Regions from separate parts of the Shewanella sp. BF02_Schw genome, predicted to be linked through region 1. Evidence: riboswitches for the same ligand, from Rfam matches in the RefSeq annotation. Region 1 holds a riboswitch; the other holds the start of a gene.
What was found. Region 1 has a riboswitch for thiamine pyrophosphate ahead of thiC (phosphomethylpyrimidine synthase ThiC). Riboswitches for the same ligand answer to the same signal wherever they lie in the genome.

Region 2: another riboswitch for thiamine pyrophosphate. It lies ahead of HNW13_RS04810 (TonB-dependent receptor); the one in region 1 lies ahead of thiC (phosphomethylpyrimidine synthase ThiC).

The regions. Positions count from the first base shown of each region.
Region 1 is NZ_JABKAW020000001.1:1,304,613-1,309,947, forward strand. It holds gene HNW13_RS05885 (TonB-dependent receptor) at 1-2,042, opposite strand, end outside; TPP riboswitch at 2,302-2,401, shown strand; gene thiC (phosphomethylpyrimidine synthase ThiC) at 2,609-4,609, shown strand; gene HNW13_RS05895 (bifunctional hydroxymethylpyrimidine kinase/phosphomethylpyrimidine kinase) at 4,615-5,335, shown strand, end outside.
Region 2 is NZ_JABKAW020000001.1:1,056,874-1,062,208, forward strand. It holds gene HNW13_RS04785 (PDZ domain-containing protein) at 1-1,555, opposite strand, end outside; gene hinT (purine nucleoside phosphoramidase) at 1,759-2,112, shown strand; gene HNW13_RS04795 (PaaI family thioesterase) at 2,112-2,621, shown strand; gene HNW13_RS04800 (PaaI family thioesterase) at 2,618-3,085, shown strand; gene HNW13_RS04805 (YcfL family protein) at 3,123-3,515, shown strand; TPP riboswitch at 3,641-3,748, shown strand; gene HNW13_RS04810 (TonB-dependent receptor) at 3,804-5,335, shown strand, end outside.

The DNA.
Region 1 (5,335 bases):
AGTGGCAATTGATAATACTCATCCAGTAAATTTTTCACTGCTATAGTCATTGTGGCATCTTGCCATCGGATACTGCTGCTTAAGCTAAGCAGTGTGTAACTGTCAGTTGTGTTTTCTAAACGCTGTTCATCCACGCGGTCTTTACTCGCAACCCATAGCCAACTGAGACTATTTTGCCAATCGCCTAGCTGTTGTTGTAAAGCTAGCTTAGTTTGCAAAGGTTTTATTTGATACAGCGCTTGGTCATTGTCATCTCTTTCGCCGCGCGTGGCACTGATATTAGCGTTAAGGAGCCATATACCACTGCGGTTTTCTGTTATTTGATATTCAGCATCTATGCGTGCACCAAACAGGGTGGCGTCGACATTTGTAAACTGTAAAATATGACGACTATTAGTATCGATACTTGTGCGATTAAAGCTGCTGACCACATTGGCATCAATAAAATCGTTAATGCTGCTGTACCAAGCTGTTGCACTAAATGCTAAATCATCTTGTACTAGCTTGTAAGCCATACTCAATGTATGTGCCGTTTCTGCTCTAAGGTCAGGGTTGCCTATGTAGCCGTTTGCATCGCCGTACCAGCCAATCATAGTCGTCGACATGGTGCTTTGGCCCCAACTGTATCGCTCATATAAATTGGGTGCGCGGTTCTTTTGGGCTAAACCAAGTTCTATCACTTCAGTATCACTGAGTTGATAGCGAGCTAGAAGGGTGGCGTCGATGTTATTGTCATTGCGCTTTCGATATAGGCTATTAAATTCATCTGCGGCCATGGCATTAACATTGGTCATGCCCATCATACCCATAGTGTTATAAGGTTGAACCTCACCTGTGCTGGTTGATACGTATTCATAACGAACACCTGCAGACAGCCACCAACGAGTATTAAGTGTTTGTTGCCACTCGCCATAAAGTGCAGCACGTTGGCGTTCGCCATCATTGATATTGACGTAGTCATTGGGGCCCATCATGGTAGAACCTTCAATCGCTGGCCATGTATCATCAAGCTGATAAACATAATATTCTTGGCCAATTAATAATGTACTGTCTGAACTGATTGGCAGCAGCCAATGCAGTTGGTAACTGTAATCTTTACCCTTAGTTTCCATTGGCATCATGCCGGTTTTTTCATCGCTAAAGAAACCCATTTCATGCTCGACATTGTGCCAGTTCGCTTGGGCAGTGAACTCGCCTTCATTTTCCAGCGTTCGTTGATAGCGCACTAATGCGCCATAACTGTCATTATTCGTCATGTCCATATACTGGTTAGCGAAACCTTGAAAGGGGATATGTTGATGGGTCAATTTGACAGCAATTTGTTGAATGTCATCTTGCCAAGCAGCGGTTAATGCATGATTTTGTGATTGGTATAAAGTGTCTAGTACTTTATCGCCGTGGCCGTCGGTATAGCTGTTTGCATCTTCAAATGATCCTTGGTAACTAAAGCTTAATGTTTTACTCGCAACTGTGGCATTTACACCTGCGAGAATGGCGTCATTGGTGCTTCGGTAACCACTAGATATGTTACCACTTTGCCATGTCACATTGTCACTATCGGTAAATACAGAGGTTAAGCTAGTGACGTTAATTACGCCGGCAATATTATCGCCACCGGCGCTCACCGGAGAGACTCCAGCAACCACTTGGGTCGAACTAATGTGATTGGCTGACACATAAGAAAGTGGCGGGTTCATCTGGTTTGCACATGATGAGGTAATGTCGCTGCCATCAATGAGCACTTTGATCCGATCGCCCATCATGCCATTTAAAATCGGTAATGCAGATACGCCACCCGCTTCAGAAAAGTCTACTCCTTGCTTTTCAAGTAAGCTTTGGGCTGAGCCGAGTAAGTCTTTGTTAGTCGTGTTTTGTCCATGTACTTCAACCCGCTCAATGCCTTCACTATTTTGCTTATCGTACTGCTCAGCCATTACTTGAGGTGTAATAGCAAACATTACAGCCAATGAAATTGATGAGTAAACCCATGGGTAATTTGTATTTAATTTAATGGTTTGGATTGCTTTATTTGCCAACGTCATCACCTTTATTGTTATTTTTATCAACCTTTGATGAATATATTTCAAAGGTGTTTGTCAGTTTTTTGAAATTATAATCTACTAATAAATATGATGAATGCGACATAGTGTCGCACCTTGATAAATACCTGTCTGTGGTGATGGATGAACCATGGGGATATCAATAACCTCATATTAGTTTCTGGTATGTGGATTGATAACTTTTGTATGAAATGATTATTTTAGTGCTTGTTATTTAGCGACAAGCTTGCTTATACTGCGGGACATCTTGTCGGAGTGCCATTATGGCTGAGACCGTTTATTCGGGATCCGTTGAACCTGATCAGGCTAGAACCTGCGAAGGAAACAAGCGTAATAATCATGATAGTTGGGAAGATAAATAACGTATTAACAAGACCGTAAATGGACGTTTACCTCCGAGTTTTTTATCGGTTTATATATCCAGTTACGTTATTACTTTAGTATTTTTCTATGTGATTATTGACGTAAGCAATAGTATTTTTATCGTTTACTGCTGCTATCAACACCTCTCCAGACAAGCAACTCTACTCTTAATATTGAGGTTGCTAATGTCAAATCCAAACCGTCGTCAAACTCGAGCTAACGCTCAACAATTTATTGATACTCTTAAACCGTTACAACATCCTAATTCAGAAAAAGTCTATTTAACCGGTAGTCGTGCTGATATCAACGTCGCTATGCGCCAAGTGAATCAAACTGATACCGTCATTGGTGGTACTGACGCTGAACCCATTAAACAAGCCAATCCGCCGATAATGGTTTATGACTGTGCGGGTGCTTATTCTGATCCCCTTGCTGATATCAACGTGCGTGAAGGTTTACCTAAAATCCGTCAAGCATGGATTGATGAGCGACAAGATACTGAGCAATTAACGGGTGCAAGTTCGGGCTTTACCCAACAGCGGCTGGCCGATGATGGACTCGATCATTTACGCTTTGACGCCCTTGTCGCGCCTAAACGTGCCAAGTCTGGCAAATGCGTGACCCAAATGTATTATGCTCGTCAAGGTATTATTACCCCCGAAATGGAATACATTGCCATTCGTGAAAACATGGCTCGCGCTGAAGTAACCGATAGCGTATTGACTCAAAAAGCGCCAGGTGAGGCTTTTGGTGCGCATATTGGGCAACTTATCACTCCTGAGTTTGTCCGTGATGAAGTCGCTCGAGGTCGAGCGATTATTCCGCTTAATATTAACCATCCTGAAACTGAACCTATGATTATTGGGCGTAATTTTTTAGTGAAGGTGAATGCCAATATTGGTAATTCTGCGGTGACATCTTCGATTGAAGAAGAAGTTGAAAAACTCGTGTGGTCAACCCGTTGGGGCGCCGATACGGTTATGGATTTGTCGACTGGACGTTATATTCATGAAACGCGTGAGTGGCTTATCCGCAATTCGCCTGTGCCGATTGGTACTGTGCCGATTTATCAAGCATTAGAAAAAGTAAATGGCGTTGCCGAAGACCTCAGTTGGGCTGTATTTAGAGATACATTGATTGAACAAGCCGAGCAGGGCGTAGACTATTTTACGATTCATGCAGGGGTGTTATTGCGTTATGTACCCATGACCGCCAAACGCCTTACCGGTATTGTGTCGCGTGGCGGTTCAATTATGGCTAAGTGGTGTTTAAGTCACCATCAAGAAAGTTTCTTATATGAACACTTTCGCGATATTTGCCAAATTTGTGCCCAATACGATGTGTCATTGTCGTTAGGGGATGGTATGCGCCCCGGTTCAATTGCCGATGCCAATGATGAAGCGCAATTTGCGGAATTAGAAACCTTAGGTGAATTGGTCAAAATTGCATGGGAATACGATGTGCAGACCATCATCGAAGGCCCTGGCCATGTGCCAATGCAATTGATTAAAGTCAATATGGAAAAGCAATTGGCCCTTTGTGATGAAGCACCATTTTATACCTTAGGCCCACAAACGACTGATATTGCTCCGGGTTATGATCACTTCACCTCCGGTATTGGCGCTGCCATGATGGCTTGGTACGGCGTGGCGATGTTGTGTTACGTCACCCCTAAAGAACATTTAGGTTTGCCTAACAAAGAAGATGTAAAACAAGGCTTAATTGCCTACAAGATTGCTGCCCATGCTGCTGATGTCGCTAAAGGCCATCCAGGTGCACAAGTACGTGATAATGCCTTATCAAAAGCCCGCTTTGAATTCCGTTGGGAAGATCAATATAACCTAGGTCTTGATCCTGATACCGCTCGTGCTTATCACGACGAATCGTTACCACAAGAATCAGCCAAAGTGGCTCATTTTTGTTCAATGTGTGGGCCTAAATTTTGTTCGATGAAAATAACCCACGAAGTACGTGAATATGCCGCGAATCTTGAACAAGCTGAAGCACTTAAGATTGAAGTATCTTCCGCTAGTGCATATCAAAACCAACATTCGACTCAAGCTCTTAATCCATTTGAGGCGATGGCACAAAAGGCGGCAGAGTTCAAAGCATCGGGATCGGCGTTGTATCACGACGTTAAACCAGTGGCTCCGGTTGATACCGACCTAACGATTGAGGTTGAATAATCGCCATGAATTCATCGACATTAGTCAGTGAATCCATAACTCAAACCCCACCTATAGTCTGGACCATAGCCGGTTCTGACAGTGGTGGTGGTGCGGGGATTCAAGCTGATTTACTTACCATGCAAGACTTGTCGTGTCACGGGTGTAGCGTAATCACCACATTAACTGCGCAAAACTCAGTCAGTGTAAGCCTTGTTGAAACCGTTTCTGAATCCATGTTGTTGGCTCAGTTCACCAGTTTACTTGCCGATTTGCCGCCAGTTACCATTAAAATTGGCCTGTTGGCATCCCAAGCACAGGTAGACATTTTGGCTGACTGTTTAGCTCAAATGCGCGCTACTCAGATGATGGTACCTTTTGTGGTATTTGACCCTGTTATGGTCGCCAGTAGTGGGGCGAATTTTAATCCTATCGATCTCGATTTTAGCCCCCTCATTGGCTTAATTGATCTACTTACACCGAATCAGCACGAATTGCAGCGTTTGAGTTCACGTTCTGCATTCGCGCAAGATTGTGATGGTGTAGCTAATCATTGTACTCAGCAACAGCAAATGATCCGCGATGCCAAATTGTTATCCGATACATTTAAATGCAATGTGCTCGCTAAAGGCGGTGATGCTCAGTGGCAGCAACAATATGCAATAGATGTATATGTGAGTAAAAACGTTAAAGGTGCCAGTATTACACACAGTAATTCGGTGTTTATGCTAAGTAGCCAGCGGATAG
Region 2 (5,335 bases), 250 kb from region 1:
AATCACCCGCACTTAATCCCGCTTGATGTGCAGGACTGTGTTGGCTAACCGTTAGAATTTTTAACCCTAATGATTCCACTTTTGTTTTAGCGCCAAAACCAATTTTATAACCAGTGGCTTCAGCACCACCCAAATCAGTTGTACCTTCACTGGCCCGTAAACTCATGTCTACACCCACTTGAGCCAGTAATTCTTTTAGCGGCAAATCGTCTGTGTTATCGAGATAAGTAAAGATATCGTCACAAGGACGATTTAATAGCGTTTCAACAATCTGTTGATGGCTTGACGATTCAGTACCAACACCCGTTAAACCATATTGTTGCCAAAGTTGACGCATAACATCATCAAGGCTATGTTTTCCTTGGGTTTCAATACGGATGGTTAAGTCTACATACAAGGCAAATAATGCGCCTTTAGTATAATAGCTGACGATGGCATTGGCGGCATTTTCATCTTGCTTATAAAACTTAGTCCAAGCATTAAAACTTGATTGCTTTAAGGTTTGTTTAAAGCGACCTTCGCCTCGGTATACTCGAGTCATAATTTGACTGAGTAAAGTAAGGTAACCTTTCTCATCAATACACTGAGATTTAAAGGTAATTAAATCATCGTAATATGACGTGATACCTTCGTACGCCCACAATTGAGAAGTATAAGACTCTTGTGATAAATCAAATGGCGTAAACTCAGCAGGTTTAATCCGTTTAACGTTCCATGAGTGGAAATATTCATGGCTGCACAGTGATAAATAAGTGCGATAACCTTTATCTACTGGCGCATCGAGTGACAAAGGTAAGTCGTTGCGAGAGCACATTAACGCTGTTGACGCTTTATGTTCTAAACCGCCAAAACCATTGTCCAAAACGGTTGTCATGAACACATAACGCTTAAAGGGTGCTGGAGTGCCAAATAAATTAATTTGATATTCGCAAATCGCTTGTAAATCTTTGGCTAATCGAGCCATATTTGCTCTTTGTTTGCCACTGAGTACGATATCGTGTGGCACACCAGCAGCGAAAAAGGTTTCAATGGTCAGTTCACCCATTTCAACGGGATGGTCAATTAAGTCATCGTAGTTTTCAGCGCTAAAATCACCAAAGCTAAATTGTTCACCTGATGCTCTAGTCATGCTGGTGGCTAGCGTCCAATGAGCTAATTCTGCAAGTGCAGGTTTAGCCATGGTGACGATATGTGGTTGAGACTCAAGACCATTAGCCGCTAGAAACACACTACTGCCATTAAAAAAGCCATGATTAGTATCAAGGTGTGCAGTGCGAACAGACAAATCCCATGCATAAATTTGATAACACAGAGTGATATCACTGCCTTGGTTATTCAATTGCCATGTTTGTTTATCTAATTGAGTGACTGCAAGCGATTGTAGATTCTCTTTGGCATCAATTTCAATAATATTTTTGGCAAAATCGCGGATCATGTAGCTGCCAGGTAACCATGCTGGTAATGAAAAAATCTGAGATGGATTGGCGTTTTTTAGCGTAAAGGTCACTTCAAATAAATGAGCTTTTGGGTCGACCGCATGAATATGATAATGCATAAAGAATTCCGAATGAGTGGCAAGTCGCAATCAAAACGATTGAGCTATAATAACCAATGCTGCCAAAATTGACTCACTTAAGCAAACGAATCCCATTTTAGGCAAAATATTACCCATAAAAAGCGTTTTTACTGGAGTGATAGTTCAAAGAGTTGATAGTATTATCAATAGCATCAATGCAGTTATCTAATGAGGGCATCCAAATGGCCGAAGAAACCATATTTAGCAAAATTATCCGCCGTGAAATTCCAGCGGATATTTTATACCAAGATGAATTAGTCACCGCATTTCGGGATATTGCTCCGCAAGCTCCTACGCATATTCTGATTATTCCCAATCATTTAATCGCGACAGCAAATGATGTTAAAGCGTCTGATGAATTAGCATTAGGGCGGATGATAACAGTAGCGGCCAAACTTGCCGATGAAGCCGGTATTGCTGAAGATGGATATCGCTTAATCATGAATTGCAATAAGCATGGTGGTCAAGAGGTGTACCATATTCATATGCATCTTTTAGGGGGTAAACCATTAGGCCCAATGCTGAGTCGTGGATAATGAAAATTAACAGTGATTTTTTCCCGTTAACTGAAGTTGCCACCCGTTTTGTCAACCAGTTAGCTCAGTGCCGTCGTTTAGGGCTTTCAGTGCAAGAAGCCAGTGAGCATCATGTGTTAATTGAGTTACCTTACAGTCAAGATATTATTGGTTACCCCGACACCGGAGTCATTCATGGTGGGGTGATCACAACCTTGATAGATACCGCTTGTGGCACAGCCGTGGTATGCGCCATTTTGAAGAAGTACCAATCGTTAGAGTTGTCTCCAACATTGGATTTACGTGTCGATTACATGAAACCTGCAGAGCCTCATAAATCAGTTTATGCCTTTGCTGAATGCTATCGTTTATCGTCAAGCGTTGCTTTTACCCGTGCGATAGCATATCAAGACAGTATTGATGAACCTATCGCTCACGCGGTGGGTTCTTTTATGCGAATTAGTCCAGAAATGGTCGGCGAAGAGTTTCGTCAAGTGTTAATGGGGAATTTACCGGGGGCGAAATCATGAGTGAGCCAACCCAAATAGAGACACAAAAGGGTTTAGATGTTCAAGATGTGGTTAAACGTGCCATTGAACTGAATGATTATAGTTACCTACTTGAGAAAGTACCTTACTCACAATTTATTGGCATGTCAGTGGCCCGTTTTGGTGATGAAATGGTATTTAGACTGCCGGCTAAAGATGACAACATTGGTAATCCGATTTTACCTGCAATACATGGCGGAGTGATTGCTGGGTTTATGGAAATGTCGGCAATTGTGCAATTAATGGTATTTATGCAAGCCAAGAAAGTACCTAAAATTGTTGATTTCTCAATTGACTATTTACGCGCAGGTTTACATCAAGATACCTTTGCAGAATGTAAAATTACTCGCCAAGGCCGCCGTGTGGCTAACGTCAGTATGAACTGTTGGCAAACAAACCGTAAACAATTGATAGCCACTGCCAGAGCACATTTTTTGATAGATTAAGTCCACGCTTTACATTAACAGCAAATAAGGAGATAGCATAAAAATAACGTCAATATTTGTGTTCGCATTAGCATTGTTGCTTAGCGCCTGTGCGCATAACACGGCAGGTATTTCGGTAGACTCAAGCGGGCAGGTTAGAGTCGATAGCAGCTCTTTTGCCAGTGATGTCAGTGTTGTGGATATTTCATCTGTCATGGTTGCTGACTTAATCAAAGCATCGGCGCTAATTCAGAGCAAATCGAGCACTGACCTACGTCTACAATATAAGTTCACTTGGTACGATGCTAGCGGATTTACAGTTGAGGATGAAGCAAGCAGTTGGAAGTCGGTTAAATTACATGGTAAACAGCAGTTGCAAGTGGGTGCGGTAGCGCCCAATACACAAGGTATTCGATTTGAGATTTATGTGCGCGAAGCTTTCTCAAATTAAGCCACGCTACAGAGAACTTGAAGAGACATGATTACTGAGATTTAATATAAAGTTAATCAATTATATTTTTGCGTTATCAAATTGTATCGCTGCTCGTGTATTCATGGTGAAGTTAGTTTATAATCGTGATCGCCAAGGGGTGTTCAGTAAAACCTGAACTGAGATGTCTGTATGACGAACCCTTAGAACCTGATCCGGCTTATACCGGCGTAGGAATGGGCCACACTATTTATGTGCACCTCTTATTCGCTACTCTTGCCGGATCTCAAAATCACTATTTGAGGTCCTATGTTCACGAAAAACTCTACTAGGTTACACCAAACACCAATTGCCTTAGCGGTAATGGTGGCATTTAGCTCGCCTGTGGTTATGGCTAAAACGGCCGATGTTGAAAATGTCACTCCCGAATATGAAAAAATGGAAGTGATTGTTGTTAATGCTGATTTTAGTAATATTAGCCTTGATAAAATGCCGTCAAGCGTGACGGTTATTGATGCCCAGCAATTAGAAGACGAAGGGGCGCAACATTTTGAAGATGTGCTCAATTCTATTGCCAACTTTAACTGGTCTGGTGGCAGTTCTCGTCCTAAATATTTCCAAATTCGTGGTGTCGGCGAACAAGAACAATATCAAGGTGCACCTAACTCATCAGTTGGCTTTGTGGTCGACGATATCGACCTATCAGGCCTTGGCATGGTGTCGAGTATGTACGACATGCAGCAAGTTGAAGTCTTGCGCGGTCCACAAGGTACTCAATATGGTGCTAATGCACTAGCTGGATTAATTTACTTAAAAAGTAATGACCCTACCGAATCATTTGAACATGGCGCAAAAGTCAGTTTAGGTGATGATAATCTTCGTACTCTTTCTGGTTTTAGCTCTGGTCCACTCAATGACTCAGGTAAATTGCTCTACCGTGTATCACTAGAACAGCACAATCAAAATGGTTACCGTGACAACCTTTATCTTAACCGTGATGATACCAATGAACGTGATGAGTTAACGGCTAGGGCTAAGTTCCGTTGGTACGCTACTGACGATCTTCAAGTTGATTTAACCTTATTGCATGCCAATTTTGATAATGGTTACGATGTGTGGACATTAGATAATAATCGCAGTAATACCTTAACTGACCAACCCGGTGTTGATACACAAAAAACGACTGGAGCAGGGGTTAAGTTCATATACACGGGTATGCAAGCATTTGACTTCACATCATTAACATCATTTGCGCAAACTGATCATCATAATGGATATGATGGTGATTGGGCCAATTCGGATTATTGGGCGAGTAAAGCATGTACTGTGTATGACGACGCAGGGGCGGCCTCAGGTACTGAACCTTGTGTTTATGATTACACCTGGGACAAAAAGGGCGATCGTAAAACCTTAACCCAAGAGTTCCGTTTATCATCCAAAGATGCAGGACGCATCTTCGCCGGTAGTACCGACTGGTTATTGGGTGTATACGCGATGAATTTAAAAGAAGATAACGACTTATACTCGGAATACAACACCTGGCCAGATGAAGTGTTGCAGTCAAATTATGAGGCGACAAACTATGCCATATTTGGCCAACTAGACAGCCATTTAGGTGATGATTACTTATTGTCGACTGGGTTACGTTTCGAGCGCCGCGATAGTGATTATAGTGACAGCAATAAAGATGACTTTGCCCCATCAGAAGATATGTGGGGCGGCCATATTGCGTTGTCAAAAGCCATTAATCCTAATCACAATGCTTATGCTCGTGTCGCCCGCGGTTATAAGGCAGGTGGTTTTAATATGACACTGCCTGCTGAATTGTCTGACAAGAAACA